Regions from separate parts of the Paenibacillus sp. EB106-04-04-XG159 genome, predicted to be linked through region 3. Evidence: riboswitches for the same ligand, from Rfam matches in the RefSeq annotation. Region 3 holds a riboswitch; each other region holds the start of a gene.

Region 1 (8,071 bases), on a different contig from region 3:
CTTTACGACGACGTCCGATCCTATATTTCTGATCGGCGCGGTATCTGTCGGTTTCTTCGGCCATGCCAGCCTTGCCCTGACTCTGATTGCCGCGCATTATGGATCTGGCTTGCTCCTAGGCTTACTCATGCGCTTCTACGCTCCGCATGCTGCGCCTACTCCATTGCAGAAAGACCAGATGCAGCCGAAACGGACTGCCATGAGGCATATATTCGTGCAAGCGTTCAACGCTATGCATCAGGCGAGAATCAGCGACGGCCGCTCGATCGGCACCATGCTGCGCGAAGCAGTAGAATCATCCTTGAAGCTGATGATTGTCGTTGGCGGTCTTGTTGTATTCTTTTCAGTCGTCATGGAGCTGCTCACCGCCTCTTCCGTTATGCTTATATGGGATTCCTTCCTCAGTGCGGCCCTCGGTTTGTTCGGCCTTCCAGACATACTCGCTCAAGCTTTCTCCAGCGGCTTATTCGAGGTCACACTCGGCGCTAAGAGCGCAGGTGCCGCAACCCAAGCAGGCACCCACCTGCAGCTCGTCGCAGCAGCATGGGTACTCTCATGGGCTGGTCTATCGGTTCACGCCCAGATTGCCAGCATTCTGAATCAAACGGATTTGCGATATACGCCGTTTGTCATTTCGCGCTTGATTCACAGTTTTCTAGCTGCTATCGCAGCTTATTGGCTATACCCTTGGTTGAAGACAGATACGCTCCATGTCCCGACATGGATGTCAACGGCACTAACGCAAGAATGGAAGGGTTGGCCTGACACGATTCCTTTTATTTCATGGGGAATGGCGGTATTCATTGGCATAACGTCGATAATGGCGGTATTAGGGGTGCTCCTTCGCCTTTTGCGCTCAAATCGATAGGAGATAATGATTGTTTTCCAGTAGCGGAACGATTAATATGAATATGTCATGACTTGCCAATAAAGGAGCCGCTATCTTGAAATACGCCATATTGTCGCGCGGCGATGAACTATCGAATCGGTTAGCCGATCGATTTCAACAGCTTGCATCCGACCATCAACTAACGCATGATTCCATATACCCTGAGATTGTCATTTCCATCGGTGGCGATGGAACGATGCTGCAGGCCTTTCATCGTTATATCAACCAACTGGATTCTCTTGCCTTTGTGGGTATACATACAGGACATTTAGGTTTTTATGCCGATTGGCAAGCTGATGAGATCCAGACACTCGTCGAGCTTATGTCCGACCACGCTTCACTGGAAGATATCGCACCTCGCAAGGTTAAGTACCCGTTGATCGAGCTGACGATCAAGCGCGATGACGGTGGAGTGCAGCAATATATTGCACTTAATGAATTCACGCTCAAAGGTGTCGACGGCACCGTAGTCGCTCAGATTGACATTAATAAACAGCGGTTTGAGATGTTTAGAGGAGATGGCATCTGCATCTCCACACCGTCCGGCAGCACAGCATATAACAAGAGCTTAGGCGGAGCCATGGTGCATCCTTCTATTGAATCTATACAGATGGCAGAGATCGCATCAATCAACAATCGAGTATTCCGTACACTTGGAGCTTCCATTGTCCTGCCGAAGCATCACCATATCGATATTTATTCCCGCAAGCATCAGCGCCTATTATTAACGATCGATCATGTGAACGTACCGCTGGACAACCTAAGCTCAGTAAGCTGTCGAGTGGCAGATCAGAAGGTTACTTTTGTCCGTTATCGCCCATATCCATTTTGGAATCGTGTCCGAGAAGCCTTTATCGGTCAAGACGACTCTCGTTAAATACTTGCTGCAGGCTATCCCTTTATTGATTAATCAACATAGGGATAGCCTGTTGTCGTTTCAACGAGCAATTAAAAAAGGTTGTCTCAACCTTCCCTAATAGGAATGTTGAGACAACCCGATAATTGCTTTAGCCGATGAATTCTTGAACCCATTCGCCGTTGTAATAAGCTACGCCAATCTTCGTGTAGCTGCTATTCAAAATATTTTGACGGTGACCTGTGCTATTCATCCATGCGTCCATTACTTCCTGCGGTGAACGCTGACCCTTAGCAATGTTCTCGCCTGCTGTTCTGTACGTAATTCCATTTGCTTGCATCATATCAAATGGAGAACCATACGTAGGCGATTGATGATCAAAGTAGTTATTGTCATACATGTCCTTGGCTTTAAGCATCGCTACATCAGACAGCTTGCTATCGACTGTCAAAGGAGACAAGCCTGCTGCTGCACGCTCTTGGTTAACAAGCTCTACCACTTGTGCTGCATACTCTGATAGATTGGCTTGACCCTGATCTTCGTTAGCTTGTGAGTTATCGTTTTGACCTTGGTTCTGATCCTGGTTCTGACCTTGGTCCTGACCTTGGTTCTGACCTTGTCCATTATTCGGGTTATGACCTTGGCCTGGTGTTTGATAGATTGGTTTCCAATTTGCCAACCAATTTTGCAATGCCGCATTCCAATTAGACGAGTTAAAGCTATATTGAACGTTAACTGCATCACAGTTCGGCGCTTGTGCTGGCGCTGCTGCAGCGGATCCTGCCGCTAAAAATGGACTGCACGCAAGTACACCTGCTACTGCCAATGTAATCATATGTTTCTTCATCATCAATTCTCTCCCTTTGTAGCCTACGAGGTTAGCTGTCGGGTTCGAGTGAAAGAGTCTCCTCGATCGCATACGCGATTTCACCCCATATGTGGTTCCCCCGCGCTCATGTGAGCTTCAGCTTTGTTTTTGAATTTCTTACAGAATTGTAACATGTATGGCAGCAGCATTCATTTCAAATTTATTGTAATTTAATACATATTATTACACCCGACCCATATCAAAGGAATGCAAAAAAGACCAACCGCATATGTTCACGGTTGGTCACACGATTGGTCTTTCTCTTATTAGGAGTGTACGCCTTCTGGAGCTCGCTGCATCTCATTGTCACGGCCGCTGCCAGCTTGCGGTTTACCGCCTGATTGCTGCCCGCCTTGCTTGCCAGGCTTGAATCGGCTGCGCTGTTGACGGCTCGACTTATTGCGATCTCCACGTTCTGAGCGTTCAGCACGGTCATTACGTTCCGAGCGTTCCGGTCTCTCGCCTCGATCAGCTCGCGGTCCACGATCCTGCTCCCCGCGAGCTTGTCTGTCCTGCCGAGCCGGACGCCCATTACGCTCCTGCTTATCGCTGCGATCTGTGCGGAATTGACGCTCTGCACGTCTATAGCGTTCCGCACGCGAGATTGGTTCGTCTGAGCCCGCTTCTGAAGCATCCTGCTTATCGTCAGTCACTGCATTGCCCGGTGTTAACGATATGCCCTGCTGCATATCTGCGCCGTCTGACATATCCTCAGCTGCAGCTGCACCTTCCATCTCCGCATCAGACTCCCAAGATTCTATCGTTCGTCCGCGTCCGTCCTTAGAAGGCTTTTTCTCCAAGATGAAATATGCACAGCCGAAATTGCAATATTCATTAATATAGTCCATGACCCCGCACATCGTAGTTTCCTTCGTGTTCTTGGGATGATTGTCCTTGAAGAAGCCCTTCAATCGCAATTGATTGTATCCCCAGTCTCCAACAATGTAATCGTACCGATCCAGCACTTCACTATAACGGTCACGAAACATTTCCGGATTCCAGGCGGTCCGATGCTCTTTCACGATCTCATACGTTCTACCACCGATATGAATCACTGTCCTATTCCCTCCTTCCCGTCTCTTCCGCCCCCAACGGACCAACCTACTTCGCCTATCCGCAGCTTTGCGTGTTCACGCCTAACTGATGGCAGTTAATCTAAACTTGAGCAGCCTTGTTCTCATGCGCTGATTTTACTTGTTCATGTGCATGATACGAGCTGCGAACCAACGGACCCGATTCCACATGGCTAAATCCGCGCTTAAGTCCTTCTTCCTTCAGCTTCTCGAATTGTTCCGGGGTATAATATTGCTCCACGTTTAAGTGCTTGGACGTAGGCTGCAGGTACTGTCCGATCGTCAATATATCAACATCAACCGCACGCAAATCGTCCATTGTTCTTAGTATTTCCTCCCATTCCTCGCCAACGCCCAGCATAATGCTTGACTTGGTAGGGATGTTAGGCTTCATAAGCTTAGCTTGACGCAGCAGTTCTAACGTACGCTCATACTTCGCCTTAGCTCGCACTCGGTCTGACAGGCGCTCTACCGTCTCGACATTATGGTTCAAGATGTCTGGTTTAGCGTCCATTACAAGCTTAAGCGCGTCCCAATTGCCCATAAAGTCGGGAATCAGTACTTCTACAGAGCAGAACGGCAATCGACGGCGAATCGCTGCAATCGTTTCAGCAAAGATAGTAGCTCCGCCATCCTTCAAATCATCTCGAGCAACAGAGGTTACGACGCAATGACGCAATCCCATGCGTTCCGCAGCTTCAGCTACACGTTCTGGTTCCTGCAGATCGAGCTCAGTCGGCATTCCAGTGTTAACTGCGCAGAAACGGCACGCCCGTGTACAAATGTCCCCCAAAATCATAAATGTCGCTGTACGATTAGCCCAGCATTCATATATATTCGGACAACGCGCTTCTTCACAGACCGTATGAAGCGTTTTAGAGCGCATCATATCCTTTATCTCGGAGTAATTCTCTCCTGTTGTCAGTTTAATGCGAATCCAGTCGGGTTTTTGCAATTTTGTTTTCATTAGCGGGCAACCTACCTTCTTATATCACTTAACCTCGACCCTTGCTGATATCGTCTTCGTCTCTCGCACAATATTACTTGGATACACAGCAAGAGCTCTTACGAAGTAACTTAAACTATGATTGAGCTTAGCATATTTTAATTATTCAATCAATTTATTGTCCAATTTTTACAGACTATTCAATAGGCATAATACCCTTATATGAAGACAGGCTCTTTGGTGATCAGCGACTATGCGATCTGTGTGCCGACTTTGGATAAGTTCGTTATATCCGTACATCCTAAGCATAACTATTCTGTCACTTGTGAAGGAAGGTAAGAACATGAGACGATTCGTGATCCACTTGACGATATGCAGTGTCATCTGGGGAACCATCAACCTTTCCGCAACTAATGCGTATGCAGATCCCGCCCCTGCGGCATCCGAGTCAGCAGAGCATAAACTGCCAGAAGCAGCATCTGGCGATAATCCATATAAACAGCGGAGAGATATTTATGATAAGCTCAGCGCTCTGACAGGCATCCCCTGGTATCGGCTCGCTGCTGTGGATCAATATGAGCGCACCTTAACGAAGGCCAATGCGAAGAAGCGAGAGCATCCCGATCGTGTAATTGGCGTATTCGTTGAGCAGCCCAAATGGACCGGAATGCTTAACCCTGATCCGGAAGATCAGAATCCAAAGTCCATCTCGATGTTCCACGGATTAGGCAAGGATGGTTCAGGAGATTCTCTTGCTGATCGCAACAATGATATTGATCTGCTGTACAGCGTTTCAGCATTTATCGGATCGTATGGAATTCATGAGGATGACTTCGCTGTTGGCTTGTGGAATTATTACAAAAATAGTCGTGCGGTTCAACGAGTGCTCCAGTTCTCACGATTATATGAGCATTTTGACCGCATACAATTGCATGGCAGTGCTTTTCCGCTTCCCGTCAATGCTACTTACTCTTACCGGAGCACCTGGGGGATGGGTCGACATTACGGCGGATTCCGCATTCACGAAGGAACTGACATCTTTGCGCCGCACGGCGTGCCTGTTAGAAGCACCTGCTTCGGCATCGTTGAGGTGAAGGGCTGGAATCGATATGGCGGTTGGCGAATCGGCATTCGAGATATAAACAATCTGTACCATTATTACGCTCATCTATCGGGGTATAATAAAACTCTAAACCAAGGCGATATCGTCACCCCTGGACAAGTTATCGGATGGGTAGGCAGCTCGGGATATGGTAAGCCTGGAACCTCCGGCAAGTTTCCACCTCATCTCCATTACGGTGTGTATCGCGATCGCGGATTAGTGGAATATGCATTTGACCCCTACCCATTGTTGAAGAAATGGGAAAATGACGAGAAGCGCACTTTGCGTGCTGCACAGCAGAAAAAGTCCAATTGATCCTAAACAAATAATAGCGGAGGGATACAAACGTTAATATCGTTTATACCACTCCGCTATATTGCTGTCTGTTGATAACTTAAGGACTATGCTCTTGCTCTGGTTCATTCTCTCCGGTTTGATTGGACTCGCTCTCCGCACCCTCAGGCTTAATGACAGGCGATTCTTCTTGAGGATCAACACTTATTCCAGGATTAGTTCGTGTTGTCCCCTTGTCTTTCGATAATGGAGGCAGCGAAATCGCAGGCGCCTGATCGCGGTTCGTTCCCACAGGATTGCCCTCTCCATCGTAGTAGTACATTGGCACATCGCCAACAACAAGCAGGTACGAGATCGGAATCTCGGTTTCAACTATTTCAGGCTCAGAGTCAAACGGACTGACGATAGCTACTTCCTCCACCACTTTAACATAGACTTCTACCAGCACCATGTTAATGGCTACATCTCGTGCTCTCGTACTCAGTTCAACCTTGACCGCTCCCTGAGGCTCCATCTTTATCGGAATCCGCGGACCGAAAGAAGCGATAAGCGCACTTCCCAATACCTGCCCCAGCGGGATATGATCCTTGAATTCTTCCATCGCATGAAGCGCGTCTTGTACGACCGTAACGGTCTCAGACGTAATTCGCATATGCTCATTCGAATTGAGAATAAAGCTGGATACTTTCCCTTGATTATCTGTATTCCATTGAACTAGCTGATCCAGCGACCTGTCATTCGTAATCTGTTCACTGATCGCTTTATTAATCGCTTGAGTCGCCATCTGCTTCATTCTAATCTTGGCTAAGTGCATAAGCGGTTCGCGGAGATGCCTATCCACATATATAAACATCTGCACCGACAACAATATAAAGATCAGCAGCGTAATCAGCCACAGCCTTCGTTTACGCTTCGGCTTAGGTACCTGCTGCTTCCAACTCGCATAATTGCGGCTTCCAGACGCTGAACTCGCGCTTGAACCTGTCGGTCGCGAAGCAGATGCTGAATGCCACTTCACCCGCTTCACGTGGGGCGCGCGTCCCCACGCGGGCATACGAAAGCTGCTGCCGCTTCCCCAACGCCGCGGCCTTCTTACACCGGTAAAGGCTTGCATAAGCCGTCTGAGCAAGGAATCATTCCCCCATCGCACACGCTCACCTCCTTTACTTATCACATCAACCTCAATCAGCCTGTACTTTGTATATGTATGCACAAGTGGACAGGAACAGTATGACCTAAGTACAACTATCGCTAAATGAGTAGACAACATAAAACACCCCGCTGAACTGCTTCAGCGGGGTGTTCTCTCATTCGTACAATATATTAACGGAATCCAAGCATGTCAACGAAAGCTTGCTCCAGTCCCGGTGTTCCGTCCTTCTGCCGGAAAGACTCCACCGAACCTTCATTGACAATACGTCCTTCTCTTAAAAATACAACTCGGTCTGCAGCTGCTTCCACAATCTGAAGCTGATGCGTCGAGAATATGATGGCATGACCTTCACTCTTGGCAGCACGCACCAGATTAACAAAGGAATTCATCCAATACGGGTCCAAGCCGTTTGTCGGCTCATCCAGAACGAGCAGCGGAGGCTTGGCAAGCAAGGCTTGAGCAAACAGCAGACGCTGCCTCATTCCTTTGGAGAATGAGGACACCGGCTTGGACTTGACCTCACTCAGACCAACCACCTGCAGCACTTCTTGTACTCGTTCCGCAGGTACTTTCCTTAAGCTGGCCCAGAAGCTCAGTGTCTCTCTCGCGCTTAACCCTTGACCAAACAGATACTCATCCGGCATATACCCGATCTGCTCGGCGTATGGCTTGCGATTTCCCTTCCAACGCAGTCCATTAACCGTAATCTCTCCTAGTGTCGGCTGAAGAATGCCGGTAATCATACGCAGAATGGTACTCTTGCCCGCTCCATTGCCCCCGCACAACGCTACGACTTCTCCTTCGTTAATATGCATGTCCACATCATGAATGATAGGCGTTTTTCGAATCTGCTTGCTGACATGTTCAAGCTTAAGCACGGCTTCAGCCAC
Region 2 (8,071 bases), on a different contig from region 3:
ATTCCACTGTTGTCTGATCACCTTATGCTGGTCGTTCCGAGCAACCATGAATGGTATGATCTGCAAGACTGGACAATGACCCATCTCAATGGATTACCGATGCTGCTGTTCTCCAATGGCACCTGGTACCGCAAGCTGATCGATGATCTGTTCCGCCGCTATCGCATTATGCCTGATATTCGGATGGAGATTGATTCCTTCGAAGCTATCGTTCGACTGTTGTATACTTGTGAAGCAGCCACACTGCTGCCGAAGTCGTATCTTCGCGAGGAATGGATCAGCAACAGCGGGCTGCGTACGGTTTATATGCAAGAGCTGAAGCAGACGGAACGCATTACATCACTAGTTTATTCTGAACAAGCCTCCTTCTCGAATGAAGTCAAGCAGTTCTTGATGGATGCTGCACTCCACAGCAATTGGTCAGAATAATGGCTATATTTTTCATTAACCATTTTGATTAGGGCTTAATACATGTACACACAATCGTAATTTTTAACAAGAGGCATCTTCGCTTCTAGAAATAATCAACTGTTGCAGCAAGTGAGGTGAGTTATGTGCTGTTAGATGAATCGAAGTCTATATATCTGCAGATTGCCGAATTAATTGAAAATGAAATCCTAAACGGAGAGCTGCAAGAAGAGCAGCAGGTCTCTTCAACTACCCAGTTCGCCAAAGTGCTGCAGATTAACCCGGCAACAGCTGCTAAAGGCATCAATCTGTTAGTAGATGAAGGAGTGCTGTACAAGAAAAGAGGGGTTGGAATGTTCGTCGGCGCTGGAGCGGCAGCCATCGTGAGGAAGAAGCGCCGTGATCAATTCGCGGAGGTTGAGCTGCCCCGCATTCTGCAGACTGCGAAAGCATTGGAGATTACGAAAGAAGAGCTTGTACATATGATTATGGAAATAAAAGAAACGCCGCAGGATGAATAACGTGCATATAGCGCAGTCACACAATAAAAGCCCCGAGCGATGCTCCTGACTATTGTTCAAGAGCTTGCTTGGGGCTGTAGTATAATTAAGATTTCCGATTATCTGTAATCTTTTCTTCAAATTGTTCAATTTGCAAATTAGTACCGATCATGACCATGATATCATTCTCTGCCAACACATCATCTGCGGATGGAGCAACTATAATGCCATTAGGTTTATTCAAGGCTACGATGCTGCAGCCGTATCGTACGCGCGAGTTCAGCTCACGCAGTGTGACTCCATTCAAGCATCTCGGTACGTTGAGCTCCACAATCGTATATTCCTTAGACAACTCAATATAATCAAGGAGATTAGGTGATACGAGATGGTGAGCAACCCGAATGCCCATATCCCGTTCCGGATATATAATTCGGTCAACTCCAAGCCGCTCCAGGACTCTGCCATGCAGATCAGACAGCGCCTTGGCAACTACTTTCTTGACCCCCAGCTCCTTCACCTGAATACTAACCAGTATACTCGTCTGGATATCATTGCCTATTGCTACAATGACACAGTCAAAGTTGCGAATGCCGAGCGAACGAAGCACTTCCTCATCTGTCGCGTCAGCAACGACTGCATGTGTTACCACATTGTTCATTTCATCAATAACTTCCTCATCCTTGTCGATTCCCAATACCTGGTGACCAAGCTTCATCAATTCTTCAGCCAAGCTGGAACCGAACCGTCCCATTCCAATGACGGCATACTGCTGCACATCCATCTTTGATACTATCCCCTTTGTTGTTAACCTATCGTTATCTTTCCTTCTGGATGACGGAACAATTCACGTTCCGTCTTCGGTCCAAGCGCATATGCAAGTGTAAGCGGGCCTAATCGGCCGATAAACATCGTCATCGCAATCAACAGCTTGCCGATGCTCGATAGATCGCTGGTGATCCCCATAGTCAGACCTACAGTACCGAATGCAGAAGTTGTTTCAAATAAGATCGCAAGAAAATCTGCATCCTCTGTCGTTGACAGGATCATGGACACGGTAATGACCAGACCTAGCGCTATCAATATTAAAGTGAGTGCTTTATTCAATCGGTCTTTCGCCAAGCGATGCTTAAACATCACGATATCATCCTTGCCGCGTACCATCGCAACGACCCCGCCGAATAATATCGCGAATGTCGTCGTCTTAATACCGCCGCCCGTCGAGCCTGGAGAAGCACCGATAAACATGAGAATGACTATAAAGAATTGAGTTGCCTGCCGCAATCCGGCAATATCAACCGTATTGACCCCTGCTGTACGAGGTGAAACCGATTGAAAGAATGAAGCTAATATCTTCTCGAAGAAGTTCATATCCCCCATCGTGTTCGGATTCGAAAATTCGAATACGAAGATGACAAGCGCCCCGAATAAGATTAAGAAACCAGTCGTATACAGAACAACCTTCGTATGAAGCGACAAACGCTTCGTCCTGCGATAATCAACCAGATCGGACATGACGATAAATCCTATACCTCCCGATACAATCAGGAACATCGCTACGATATTAGTGATCGGATCATCGACATAGCTGGTCAAGCTGGAGAACGGTCCGCTTGCTGTCATCCCGAATATATCGAATCCCGCATTATTGAAAAAGGATATCCCGTGAAATATACCAAAGTACAGCGCCTGTCCAAAAGGCATGTCGACCGCCCAACGCAGTGCAAACACAATAGCGGCTGAACCTTCAATGATGAGAGAATAGAGCAGTACTTTGCGGATCAGACGAACGATACCTTCCATCGAACCCTGATTCAGCGCCTCCTGCAAGATCAATCGTTCCTTCAATGATATCTTCTTCTTGAATACGAGCGCGAACAACGTCGCCATCGTCATAAATCCCAGACCGCCGATCTGGATAAGACATAAGATGACTATCTGTCCGAACATGGTAAAGTGCGACCCCGTATCAACGACAACCAATCCTGTAACACATGTTGCAGACGTCGCTGTGAACAATGCATCGATAAAGTGGAGCGGTTGACCGTCAACGTTTGATATGGGGAGCATCAGAAGAAATGAGCCTAACAAAATGATTGCAGCGAATCCCACTGCCAGTATGCGCGCCGGAGTTAATCTCCATGGTCGTAAAAGCTCAATCTTTTTCAATTGCTGTGCCCACCTCTAAAAAATTTCATAAAAAAAAGCATCGGAATACCAATGCTGTCTGGTTTCCTGACGTGCTCGCCTACGAGGTTAGCTGACGGATTCGGGCACGTCAAGTTGCCCTATTCGCAGCGCTTGCAGCTTATACTCTAAGTCTGCAGCACATTGCGAAATTCACCCCAAATATCGGTTCCCCCGCTTTCGCTTGCGCGAAATTCGGCTCTATACAATTCATAACGAGATGATTATATACGTTTATACGAGCACTTACAAAGTCAATAAACTGGCAAATTCATCTGAAATGTACCCGAATTAGGGATTAAGAGCGTTTACATTAGATTGTTTTCATGCAATGCATCAGTGTGACGCCTGTTTTCTTGACGTTGCATTATAATTTCGATAACCTTGTTCTATTCAAATGAAACATAAGCGGCTATGATCAGATATACAATCATAATAAGACCATTTCACGATAGAGGGGGATTCCCTTGTCTTCTCACTTTGAACAAGCATCCGTTACTGCGTCTTTGCATCAGAGAACCGTCTCAAGACTTGTTGTCGTTTGCTCCGTGATCGGGTTCATGATCTTCTTGGCATTTCAAGTCATAGCTCCCATTACATCTGGCAGTGAAGAAGCACTCGCTAAGCCCATCACGAAACAAGAAGCTTTGAACCTCGCATATAAGGTGTATGCGGATGAGGCATTCGCCTCAGGAAGACAGTCCTCTAAACCGCTGGAAACAGCTGTTATATACGATACGAATCAACTCTTATCCGGTTATGTGAGCAAAGAACAATTGATGGAAAGCTATGAGCCTTGGGACAAGCTGGCTCCATACGACTACTACCGTGTCTTGATGAGAAGAGGGAATCTGCATGATCTGGAATACACGATTGTAGATCTGCATATGACGAGCGGCAAGCTGGTCGGTTATCAGACCCAAACGACTGACATGCCTTCTAGTTCATCTAACCTTAGCGAGGCCGACATGGCGGCTCGGACGGATGAAGCAATTCGGGAGCTCGGGTATACAGATGCCCAAGTACAGCGATTGCCGATGTCAGCCGCGAATCCGAATGAGATCAGATATCGTGTACCTGCTGCCAAGGTAGGCGACGCCTCGTTGGAGCTAGTTGCCACATGGTCTGGAGACTATATAACCAGCCTTAGGCCTGTATGGGATGTTCCACCTGCATATACTTCTGAAATGAAACACCAGCAGGAATCAGCAGAGAAGACTCAAAACTACGCCTATCAGCTAATGTCACTTATTATGGGGATTGCAGCTGTCGTATGTGCTGTAGTCTATCGACGTACGATACATTTCGGTTCCTGGACGATCATATTGCTTGCTGTCATATCCTGCGGATTATCCGTCGTCCACTCATGGAATGCCCTGCCCAGCTATGTCATGCTGGAACAGAAAGTACCTGTCACAACCGGCGATATACAGAACGCCCTATATCTGCAATCTGCAATTGTTGTCGTACAAGGCGGAATTATGTTATATCTGGCCTTGGTCACGGGACGCGCGCTGTGGAGACGGAGCCTCCATACTAATTTGCTGCCTACATGGAGACATCCCAACTTTGGAACCGCATTGGTGAATGCCTTCTGGAACGGACTATGCTGGGCAGGAATACTGCTTGGTATGCAGACGATTATATTCACCCTGCTGGAGCTCGGTGTCGGTGCTTGGAGCTCAACGGATTCGATCTCATCTCCATTGAATCTGACTTATATGTACATGTACCCCTTGCTCGCATGGGTAGCCGCGATCTCTGAAGAAGGATTCTACCGTTTATTCGGCGTAGGGCTGTTGAGAAGATGGATTCCGAACACATGGATTGCTGCCATCGTCCCTACCTTCGTCTGGGCCGCGGGACATGTGATGTATCCGATATACCCGTTCTACTCAAGACCAGTAGAACTGATGATTATCGGCTTCGCCTTCGTATGGATAATGGTTCGGTACGGCTTCTGGACAGCCGTCAGCGCTCATCTGATGCTCGATACGCTGCTGATGGTGATGTCCCTATTCCTGGAGCGCTCCTTGGCGGGCTTTACATTCGGTATTATATACCTGCTGCTTCCAGTAACAGTTGTGTATTGCTTAGCCGCGATGCACCGCAATCGCAAAACGGTTACATATTCAATCCCATAAACAATTGAGGCACTTGCTGAAATACTATTTATAAGTATTCCAACAAGTGCCTCTTATTTATTCTATATCCCCATCGACGCTTTCGATATCATCATGATCTGCTTCTGCTGACTGATCCTCTTCTCTCAGATGTGATAATATCGTTTGCGCCAACTGCTCACCTATGCTTACTTCACGGAAGTCTTCTACAGAAGCCTCCCGAATCTTCTTGAGCGACCCAAAATGCTTCAGCAGCATCTTGCGCCGCTTCTCGCCGATCCCCGGAATCGAATCCAATGCTGACACGACCATAGACTTCGCTCGCCGTTCCCGATGGAACGTGATCGCGAAGCGATGCACTTCCTCCTGTATACGCTGCAGCAGATAGAATTCCTGGCTGTCACGAGGCAGATTGACTTCCTGCGGAGGGTCGCCAGCCATAAGCTGAGCGGTCTTATGCTTGACATCCTTCACAAGGCCGCACACGGGAATCGCTAACCCCAATTCATTCTCCAGGACGTCTATGGCTACCGCCATCTGTCCCTTGCCGCCATCGACCACGATGATGTCCGGCATCTCCAGACCTTCCTTCAATACGCGCTCATACCGTCTGCGAATGACCTCACGCATCGTCTCATAATCATCCGGTCCTTGTACAGTCCGCACCTTGTATTTGCGGTATTCCTTCTTCGCAGGCTTGCCATCGATAAATACAACCATAGCCGATACAGGGTCGGAGCCTTGGATGTTCGAGTTGTCGAACGCCTCGATCCGGCGCGCTGAGGCAACTCCGAGTGCTTCTCCAAGCCGTTCCGCCGCACGGGCGGTTCGATCTTCATCACGCTCGATGAGCTTGAACTTCTCCTCAAGGGTCACTCGCGCATTATCTATCGCCATCGTGACCATCTGCTTCTTCAAGCCGCGCTTCGGAATCACAACCTTAACCTTCAGCCATTGTTGCAGCGCATCCGCTCCGAAGCGATTCTGCTCATCCTCATGGGCTTCTTCAGGATGGTCAGAATGATCTTGACCCTCACCAGTGCCATGAGTGTCAATATGGTCAGAGTCTGCTGTTGCTGCTTGATCCGTTCCTTGCTCCGTCACATCAAGCGGCAGCATAATTTCTTTCGGCAGTGCCGGGTTATCGCTGTAATACTGGGCTACGAAAGACATAAAGTCATCATAGGCGGCGCCATAATAAGGAAACTTAGTCGCGTGCCGCTCAATCATCTTGCCTTGACGCATGTATAGAATCTGGACGCACATCCAGCCCTTATCAACCGCGAAGCCGAATACGTCACGGTCAAGCTGATCAGCCGTATTAATCTTCTGCTTCTCCATGATCGCGTCAATTGCCATCAGCTGATCGCGATATTCCTTCGCGCGCTCAAACTGGAGCTCTTCCGCAGCCTCTTCCATCTTCCGCTGGAGCTCCTTCTTGATCTCCTCATGTCCGCCGCTTAAGAACTTGGCAATCTCCTGCGTCATCGCATCATATTGCTCTGCGGTTACTTCATATTCGCAAGGTGCCAGGCATTGCTCGATATGATAATACAGGCAGACGCGATCAGGCATCGTGCTGCACTTGCGCAGCGGATACAAGCGATCGAGCAGCTTCTTCGTCTGCTGCGCGGCGTAAGCATTCGGATATGGTCCAAAATACTTGGCCTTATCCTTCAACACTCGACGCGTAACCTCCAGCCTTGGGTGCTTCTCGTTCGTTATTTTGATATAAGGAAAGCTCTTGTCGTCCTTCAACAGCACATTGTAGCGCGGATGATGCTTCTTAATCAGATTGCATTCCAGAATTAGTGCTTCCATGTTGCTGGCTGTGACAATATATTCAAAGTCTCTTATCTCCGAGACAAGCCGTTGTGTCTTGCCATCATGACTTCCTGAGAAGTAGGAACGTACTCGGTTCTTCAGTATCTTGGCTTTCCCCACATAGATAATGGTACCTTCCTGATTCTTCATCAGGTAGCAGCCAGGCAGATCAGGCAGCAACGCCAGCTTATGCCGAATGCGCTCGAGCGCTTCATCTCGTTCTGCAATCTCTTCAGCTGTTGGTTCATGTCCCAGATCCTGCTCCGCTCCGTAGCGTTCGTTCCAGCGCGCCTTCCACTTTTCAGATTTCATATTCATGATGGGCGGCTTCTCGATGATCTTAAGATCTTCCGTACTTGGCGGCTTGTTATGCTTATCTTTACTCACCGGTCTCCTCCTATCACCGCTTCGGCATTCTATTACGACTGTAAGCTGCCGCTCAACATTCCGTTCATCTCTTCTATTGTAACCGCAGCACTCCAAAAAGCAAAAGGCTGGCGGATCGCTGATTTAGCAAAAATCATGGTTGAGGTATACGGTAATTTCGACTATATGTCCCTATATTGCAAAAGAACCCAACACCGTTAGCGGTGCTGGGTTCTTACAATTGCCATAAGGCAAGCTGCATCTTATTGATGTTTAGCTACCAAGTTCTTCAACGCATCCTTGGAGTTCAAGCCAACAACCTTATCAACTGGCTGACCATCTTTAAATACGATGATTGTTGGAATGCTCATTACCCCGAAGCGGGAAGCGGATTCCGGGTTTTCGTCAACATTCACTTTCGCAATTGTTGCTTGACCTGCGATATCGTTATCCAACTCATCAAGAATTGGTGCAAGTGCTTTACAAGGTCCGCACCACGGAGCCCAGAAATCAACCAATACTACGCCTTGTTTGTTGTCCACGTCGGAGCTGAAGGATTGGTCAGTTACGTGTACGATTGCCATGAGAAAGTTCCTCCTTATATTGTAGAGCTTATAATTCTGAGTCAACATGTAAAGTATACCACAACTTCATCTTTTATGCGTC
Region 3 (8,071 bases):
TCAGACGGTCGACTGACAATTTCTCTTTATTGCCTTGCTCTGATTTCCTACGATATGCGTTGATATTTGCTTGTATTGAATGAAATTATGTTCGATAGCATCGTCTATTCGCTTCATGAATGTCAAAACAATGTCAAAATAATACATGTACAAAAGGGATTGTATAACTATGCATCTCGTTGTATAATGTGTTTAGTCCAAGAGACAGTATTCAATTCAAATAATTCATATAAAGTGGGGATCATCATGAAATCACTAAAATTGTTGACAGTATGTGCATGTGTAATGGCATTGCTGGTAGGTTGCGGTTCAAAAGGAAGTGAAGGCGCAAAGAGCGCGGATAAGTATGACAGCGTGATGGAGTCGAAGAAGCTAGTGCTTGCAACGAGCGCAGATTACCCTCCATTTGAATTTATTAAGATGGAAGATGGCAAGGAGAAAATCGTAGGCTACGATATTATGATCGCTGAGGAAATTGCGAAGGATCTCGGAGTAGAGCTCGTGATCGAGAATATGGGCTTTGATGCTTCCCTCGAAGCAATCCGGGTTGGTAAAGCTGATATCATGATGGCTGGTATGGATCGTAAGCCGGAGCGTGAAAAAGTAATGGCTTTCTCCGACACGTATTATCAAGCAGAAGCAGGTGTACTGGTTCGAGCTGAAGATGCAGATAAATACAAATCGCCAGAAGATATGAAAGGCTTGAAGCTCGGCATTCAGAAGGGCAGTACATTCGTGGATGTTGCGGCTCAAGTGCCAGATTCACAGCAAGAATTGCTAGTGAAGGTCAATGATCTGGTGCTTGCCTTGGAAACAGGTCGTGTAGATGCGGTTCTAGTCGACAAGCCCGTTGCAGAGGCATATGCAAAGAACAATAGCAAAGTTGTTGTCGCGCCAGTAGCTTTGAAAGCAGCTAGTGAAGGATATGTGGCAGGATTCACTAAGGATAGCGTCAAGCTGCAGGAAGCTGCTAACAAGACGATCAAACGCTTGAAAGACGAAGGCAAGTTGGACGAATTCTTTGCAAAAGCTAATGCACTTGCGGAGAGCGAATAATCGTTAACATATGATGCGTGAGAAAGTGCGGTGTATACCGCTCTTTTTCATTTAATGAGCGAATAGGGAAGATGTGGAAGGTGGCGAATGATAGATGAGTATGTTTGAAGCATTATCGGAATTTCATCTAAAGTATTTATCAGGAGTAAGCGTTACATTATTATTGTCATTAAGCGCGGTAGTGGTTGGGGTTGTGCTGGGACTTATTCTCGTGCTGATGCGATTATCGAAGATTAAGCCTCTGAGATGGTTTGCAGTCACCTATATCGAGGTATTCCGCGGAACTCCACTGCTCGTGCAGTTGTTTATCATCTATTTTGGCCTTACGGAAATGGGTCTTGATCTAAACAAGTTTACATCAGGTGTAATAGCAGTTGGTCTTAATAGTGCGGCGTACTTAGCTGAAATATTCCGTGCCGGCATTCAAGGCGTTGACAAGGGGCAGGTTGAAGCAGCGCGATCGCTTGGGATGAAGCAGTCTGCTACGATGCGTTATATTGTTCTGCCTCAGGCTATTCGGTCTGTACTTCCAGCGATCGGCAATGAGTTTGTAACGATGATCAAGGAGACTTCCATTGTGAGCTTTATCGGGATCGCGGACCTCATGTTCCAGACGGAGCAAATCCGTAGTATAACGTATACCGCAATGGGTCCATTGCTCGGCGCAGCGTTCTGCTACTTCGTTTTGACCTTTACTTTGTCCAAGGTTATCGGACGTTTTGAAAGGAAGTTGAATACGAATGATTAAAATACAACAGTTGCATAAATCTTTTGGTAAGCTGGATATACTCAAGGGGATCGACCTGGAGATTAAGAAAGGCGAAGTTGTCGTGATTATTGGCCCGAGCGGCTCTGGTAAGAGTACGCTGCTGCGCTGCATTAACTTGCTCGAGACTCCGACCAAAGGAGATATCGTGTTTGAGAGCGAGAAGATTAATAATAAGGGTCATGACATCAATAAGACACGGGAGAAGATGGGGATGGTGTTCCAATCCTTCAATCTGTTTCCTCATATGACAGTACTGGACAACATCATAATTGCTCCGATTAAAGTGAAAAATGTTTCAAAAGATAAAGCGCAGCAAATCGCGATGGATCTGCTCAATAAAGTAGGTTTGGCGGATAAAGCGAACGCATATCCAGCTCAATTGTCCGGCGGACAGAAGCAGCGGATCGCCATCGCTCGTGCTCTCGCTATGCAGCCTCATGTGATGCTATTTGACGAGCCAACGTCTGCACTTGACCCCGAGATGGTAGGAGAAGTCCTCGAAGTTATGAAATCACTCGCTGCCGATGGGATGACCATGGTCATCGTTACACACGAGATGGGCTTTGCCAAAGAAGTAGGCGATCGTATCATCTTTATGGATGGCGGTCAAATCGTAGAGGATGGAACACCTGAGCAGATATTTGGTAATGCTCAACATGATCGAACTAAGAATTTCTTGGGAAAAATATTGTAAACCTTATACTGTAAGTGTAATAAATTGAAAGAGCGCTGGCTGTTCCAGCGCTCTTTTTGCTTATTCCAACTTACCGTAATTATCCTTTTTTGATGTAGAAGCAGTCATCATTGTCATCGTTCTGTAATCTCTGAACCCGTTGTCCCCCAAGGATTTGAAGATGATGACATTATATAACATTTGATGGGTTACAAATCTGTGATAATATGTAAGCCAAGCCGAACGACAACGTACGGGGGACGCCTGATCGATGTTTCAGACCTTGTGTAACAGCTCTGATCATCTTGGGGTGAATCGTATTGCAGCTTTCCATCGGAGAGAAGCGATCGTAGGGTACTCCTTAACCCGAATCCGACAACTAACCCCGGAGGCAGATTCTAAGGAGGTAATAAGTAAATGAATAAGAAATTAACACTTAAGCTTACGGGCTTGATGCTCGGAGTAGTCATGATACTCCAGATTCTGCCTGTATATGCGGAAGGAAGTCAATCACCGACCAGCACTACATTTTATCAAACAGCAGAACAATATAATGTGAGCTTTGATGGCTTTCTAGCAGATCATCCTGTAATCGAGAAGAAGAAGTTGTATGCTGGTAATGAAGTTATGGTTCCAGATGTGATGCAGAATAGTCCGGTCGCTAACCTAACGGTAGATGAGCCGGGCAATAAGCCGGAAACTGCGACAAAACAAGCTAATGCAAAACAGAGTGCTGCACAACCAGCAGCAAATGCACCAGTCGCAGAAGCCGCTCCGAAGAGCCAAGTCTCTAACGTTAAACCTGCATCAACAACAGCTAAGAAATCTTCAGCTAATACGGTCACTGTTGCAGGTAGAGACATGACGTATACGGATAAGCTTGACATGCGTGCGACTGCTTATACGGCAGACCCGAGCGAGAATGGATGGGGCGCAGTTGATGCATTAGGTAATCCACTGAAATTAGGCACAGTTGCTGTTGACCCTGATGTCATACCGCTCGGAACTAAGCTGTTTGTGACAGGCTATCAATATAGTCATCTGCCTGGTGGAGGTTTCGTTGCGACAGCGACGGATACAGGCGGTGCGATTAAAGGGAACAAGATTGATATCTTCGTTCCAGTAAGCAAGAGCACAGGAAGTACCTTTGGCGTACAAGATGTTCAGGTCTATGTGTTGAAATAAGGAGAAACAATACGAGCTTGTCCGTTGATGTAACGGACAAGCTCGTATGTATTAATCAGTAATCTCTTTTTTCCTTATGATCATGAAGTAAGTCGGGTAGAGTAACAAACTGATAGTTCTGTTCGCGAAGCTGTCGGATAACCTTAGGCAGAGCTTGAACCGTATTTTGCAAATATCCCGGTCTTCCTCCTCCGCCTGCATGCTGCAGAACGATTGAGCCGGAGTTGACTTGACTCATAATATTCTGTTCAACGCGACTGGACGAAATGCCTCGCCAATCATTGGAGTCTACATCCCAATTGACGACAATATAACCATGGTCGCCAGCCCACTGAAGCTGCTCTTCGGTGATTTCACCAAAAGGGGGTCTGAAAAATCGAGGTTTATAGCCTGTAATATTAGAGATGATCGATTCCGTATTCTGGATCTGCTTGACGAATGTTGACATTGTCGTCTTCGTTAGCAGTGGATGGTCGTATGAATGATTTCCGATGATATGCCCTTCGGCTACCATGCGTTTAATCATTTCTGGATTAGCCTTAGCTCGATGACCTTCAATAAAGAAGGTGGCTTGTATGCCATGTTCCTTCAATATATCAAGGATCACAGGAGTTACCGTTCTGTCAGGTACATCATCAAAGGTAAGCGCAACTTTCTTCCCATTTCCGCTCGGTGCGCGGAACTTAAAGATCTCGGGATACTTTTTCCACAGCTGCGCGATGTTCAGATGACCAGCAGCGGAGCTTCCCATCTCTGAGTAAGTCTTATATCTCATACTTTGGGCAGTTGAAGTTGATTGCTTCTCATACATATATCCAGGCAGATGATTGCCTTTGGAATCAAATGTTGTATCTTCATTATCAGATGATTGCTGCGTGACGTTATGAGGGTCCGATTCTTGCCATTTCACAGCAGGCAATAGCTGATGTTCTTGTCCTTCGAAGTTCTGGAGATGCTCAGTTGTTACTGTCATCTTAGGGAACTGTCCAACAGCTTTTTCTCCTATGGAGCATCCATTCATCATCATCATGGCAATTGCAATAATACCAAACACGGTATTGCGCATGGACATGGCTCCTTTCCTCCCAGGAATACTTACTCAATAGTACATCCTTGTTATGTCCTTATACAGCAAGAAATATGCCCCATAACATAAAGGGAGAATCCTTCCATTTTCGAATCGCAAATATCCATTAAAATGTAAATCACAATTAAAATTCATCATTTTTTACTCAAATATTAAATTGTTTGAGGGGATTGTGATATTCGTCACGGTTTGAGCACGTTCGACATGACATCATGTAAATGTTAAAGCTGAAAAAGGAGAGGGAACGTGCATACTATAGTTTCGAACGAACGCATATCAGAAGGTATTTACCTCATGACAATTGAGGGTTGTTTTCAAGCTCGGATGGGGCAATTCTTCATGCTTCGCGCTTGGGGCAACTCACCGATACTTTCGCGTCCAATTAGTATTTTCAATATTGAGCAGGACTGCATCCAATTCTTGTATAAGGTCGCTGGAGAGGGTACGCGCTTATTCGCCAACCTAAGAGCAGGTGATCAGATTCAACTTGAAGGCCCACTAGGAAACGGATTTCCAGATGTTAAAGGTAAAACAGCGCTTATCGGCGGAGGTATTGGAGTTGCTCCGTTGTTTTATACCTCTAAGCATTTGGACAAACCTGATATTTATTTAGGGTTTAGAGGTCAATCTTATCTAACTGAAATGTACGAGCCTTACGCGAATGAGCTTCATGTTTGTGTTAACGGAAACCTTCTAGAAGATTTGGATTTATCACAGTATGATAACGTTCTCGTTTGCGGTCCCGGTGGTATGATGAGGGCGGTTTCTCTTATGGGTGCCGATCTGGATACCAACATTTACGTATCGTTTGAAAAGCGGATGGCGTGTGGAATTGGCGCTTGCTACGTATGTTCGATAACGAATAAAGACAGCAATCGTAAAGTTTGCGCGGATGGACCTGTATTTTCATCGAAGGAGGTTGATTGGAATGCGGAGCTTAGCTTGTGAGGTAGCCGGCATCAAGTTTAACAACCCGATCGTAATGGCATCAGGGACGTTCGGTTTCGGTAGAGAGTACGCAAAGCTTTATGACATTAATAAATTGGGGGGCATCTCCTGTAAAGGGTTAACCTTGCATCCTAGAGCAGGAAACACAGGTACTCGAGTGTTCGAAACCTCTGGCGGCATTATGAACAGCGTTGGTCTTGAGAACCCGGGTGTCGAAGCATTCCTGCAGGAAGAGATGCCGTTCTGGGAAAATATCGAGCCTGTAAAGATTGCGAATCTCGGCGGCAGCAACATCGAAGAGTATGTGCTTGGCGCGCTGAAGATTACGCAAGATGCAGAAGAGCGCCGCAAGCAGAATCGTAAAGCTATCGATATGATCGAGCTCAATATTTCTTGCCCGAATGTAAAAGAGGGCGGGATTGCCTTCGGTATTAAGACCGACATAGCGCGTCAGGTCATTAGTGAAGTAAGACAAGTTACTTCTCTGCCTCTTGCTGTCAAGCTGTCGCCTAACGCTGAAGACATCGTTGATATGGCAGTTATGTGTGAGCAAGAGGGTGCTGAGTGCATATCGCTCGTCAATACTTTTTCAGCTATGAAGATCGACATCTACCAACGCCGCAGTGTGTTCAACAATCTGTATGCAGGCTTGTCCGGTCCAGCTATTAAGCCGATCGCGCTTCGTATGGTTAATCAGGTGTCTAAGGCTGTCAGCATACCTGTTATGGGAATGGGCGGCATCTCGTCCGCTGCAGATATCATTGAATTTATTATGGCAGGTGCGGCTGTCGTTCAGATCGGAACTTATAACTTTATGAATCTTCGTGCCGGCGAAGAGCTGTTAGCTGGTATCCAAAGCTATATGGAACTTGAAAACATTAACAGCCTCGATGAAATTAGAGGTATCGTGTAACATGAGCTGGTCAGTACCGGAGCTTTCGATACGATGCCGCATCGAGCGGATCGGTCGTGATTGGCTGGTCGTCATTACTGGCGGTGAGCATGAAGAACATCATCATATCGGCGCGATCACGATCGCTTATCGAGATGATGAAGCTGCTGTGAGGACATCAACTCAGGTTATACCAGGTCATAAGGAGCATTATATTACGGAACAAATGGCTATCGAAGCAATACAAATGTTATCGTTAAGCGGCGGAAATGTGACGGTAGTCGCGGGAATCCATTATGATAATCTGGATAAAGCGCAGATAGAAACTGTAGTGGATGAAGCTTGGAGCTGTTTTCGCAACGAGCTATTGCATGCATGTAACGTAAATTCCAGCATATGATATAAAGGTCGACATGATGATTCATGTCGACCTTTCTTTTTATAATAATAAATGGTTTGAAACGAATAAAGATAACGGACGTATTACATCTTTAAATAACAATTTCGTTATTAATCTTTCGTCATTTCAAAGGAGAGACCAACATGGCTTTATTTAAACGTTTACGTGATGTTACGATGTCCAACTTGTACGCTCTGATCGAGAAAGCGGAAGATCCTGTTAAACTGACAGATCAATACCTACGTGATATGCAAGAGGATCTGGAAGAAGCGGAAAAGGCGGTTGCTCAACAAATCGCAATTGAAAAACGCTTCAAAATGCAGTTGGAAGAGCAAGAAGCACTTGTTAAGAGACGTGAAGAGCAAGCAATGCTTGCTGTTGAAGCAGGCAATGTAGAACTTGCTCGCCGCGCTCTAGAGGAGAAGAAAGCGGCTGAACAGAAAGTTCAAGAGTTCCGCACTGGCTACGATCAGAACCATGCAGCTGCGAACAATCTTCGTTCGAAGTTGGATGAAATGCGCAAGCAATACACTGATATGAAGAATAAGCGTGAAACACTCGTTGCTCGTTTCAACGCAGCCAGAGCTCAGAATGATATCAACAAGGCAATGGCCGGTTTCAATTCAGACACTGCTATGTCCGGTCTGAAGCGTATGGAAGACAAGATGCTCCAGATGGAAGCTCAAGCAGATGCAAGCAACGAGCTTAATGCTCCAGCGCGTTCGCTCGATGATGAGTTTGCAAAGCTCTCAGCTAATTCGGGCGTGGAAGACGAGCTTGCAGCTCTGATCAGAAAAGCTGAAGAAAAGAAAAACGGTACTGCTGACAACAGCTAATGATATCAGCACTAACAGGGGACGCTTGCAGAAGCAGGCGTCTTCTTCAATGAATGTCGGCTGATGGTTTGCATATGATTGAAGAAACAGCTTGATTATCACCATTGTGATCATGGATAGTATATAATGTTATGAAAGGGGAACATGCTGTTGGACGGCTTAAAGATTGCGTTTGAACAAGTTCCGGCAATTGCCTTGTGGACGGGAACCGGCGTCATTTTGTTA

What was found. Region 3 has a riboswitch for cyclic di-AMP ahead of AC3WTP_RS10620 (3D domain-containing protein). Riboswitches for the same ligand answer to the same signal wherever they lie in the genome.
Region 1: another riboswitch for cyclic di-AMP. It lies ahead of AC3WTP_RS06095 (CAP domain-containing protein); the one in region 3 lies ahead of AC3WTP_RS10620 (3D domain-containing protein).
Region 2: another riboswitch for cyclic di-AMP. It lies ahead of AC3WTP_RS06495 (TrkH family potassium uptake protein); the one in region 3 lies ahead of AC3WTP_RS10620 (3D domain-containing protein).

Annotation. Positions count from the first base shown of each region.
Region 1 covers NZ_JBYTDY010000004.1:26,669-34,739, reverse strand. Annotated here, with positions in the region: gene ylbJ (sporulation integral membrane protein YlbJ) at 1-868, shown strand, start outside; gene AC3WTP_RS06100 (NAD kinase) at 945-1,766, shown strand; gene AC3WTP_RS06095 (CAP domain-containing protein) at 1,897-2,595, opposite strand; cyclic di-AMP (ydaO/yuaA leader) riboswitch at 2,598-2,725, opposite strand; gene AC3WTP_RS06090 (YutD family protein) at 2,880-3,668, opposite strand; gene lipA (lipoyl synthase) at 3,769-4,653, opposite strand; gene AC3WTP_RS06080 (M23 family metallopeptidase) at 4,976-6,049, shown strand; gene yunB (sporulation protein YunB) at 6,129-7,178, opposite strand; gene AC3WTP_RS06070 (ABC transporter ATP-binding protein) at 7,352-8,071, opposite strand; gene AC3WTP_RS06065 (ABC transporter permease) at 8,064-8,071, opposite strand, start outside.
Region 2 covers NZ_JBYTDY010000004.1:107,589-115,659, reverse strand. Annotated here, with positions in the region: gene AC3WTP_RS06510 (LysR family transcriptional regulator) at 1-429, shown strand, start outside; gene AC3WTP_RS06505 (GntR family transcriptional regulator) at 555-929, shown strand; gene AC3WTP_RS06500 (potassium channel family protein) at 1,015-1,689, opposite strand; gene AC3WTP_RS06495 (TrkH family potassium uptake protein) at 1,713-3,074, opposite strand; cyclic di-AMP (ydaO/yuaA leader) riboswitch at 3,136-3,303, opposite strand; gene AC3WTP_RS06490 (CPBP family intramembrane glutamic endopeptidase) at 3,560-5,236, shown strand; gene uvrC (excinuclease ABC subunit UvrC) at 5,294-7,357, opposite strand; gene trxA (thioredoxin) at 7,669-7,989, opposite strand.
Region 3 covers NZ_JBYTDY010000007.1:94,450-102,520, forward strand. Annotated here, with positions in the region: gene AC3WTP_RS10605 (transporter substrate-binding domain-containing protein) at 247-1,056, shown strand; gene AC3WTP_RS10610 (amino acid ABC transporter permease) at 1,151-1,804, shown strand; gene AC3WTP_RS10615 (amino acid ABC transporter ATP-binding protein) at 1,797-2,519, shown strand; cyclic di-AMP (ydaO/yuaA leader) riboswitch at 2,721-2,907, shown strand; gene AC3WTP_RS10620 (3D domain-containing protein) at 2,916-3,683, shown strand; gene AC3WTP_RS10625 (polysaccharide deacetylase family protein) at 3,739-4,755, opposite strand; gene AC3WTP_RS10630 (dihydroorotate dehydrogenase electron transfer subunit) at 5,017-5,718, shown strand; gene AC3WTP_RS10635 (dihydroorotate dehydrogenase) at 5,699-6,631, shown strand; gene lpdD (prenylated flavin chaperone LpdD) at 6,633-7,010, shown strand; gene AC3WTP_RS10645 (PspA/IM30 family protein) at 7,154-7,846, shown strand; gene AC3WTP_RS10650 (DUF350 domain-containing protein) at 8,012-8,071, shown strand, end outside.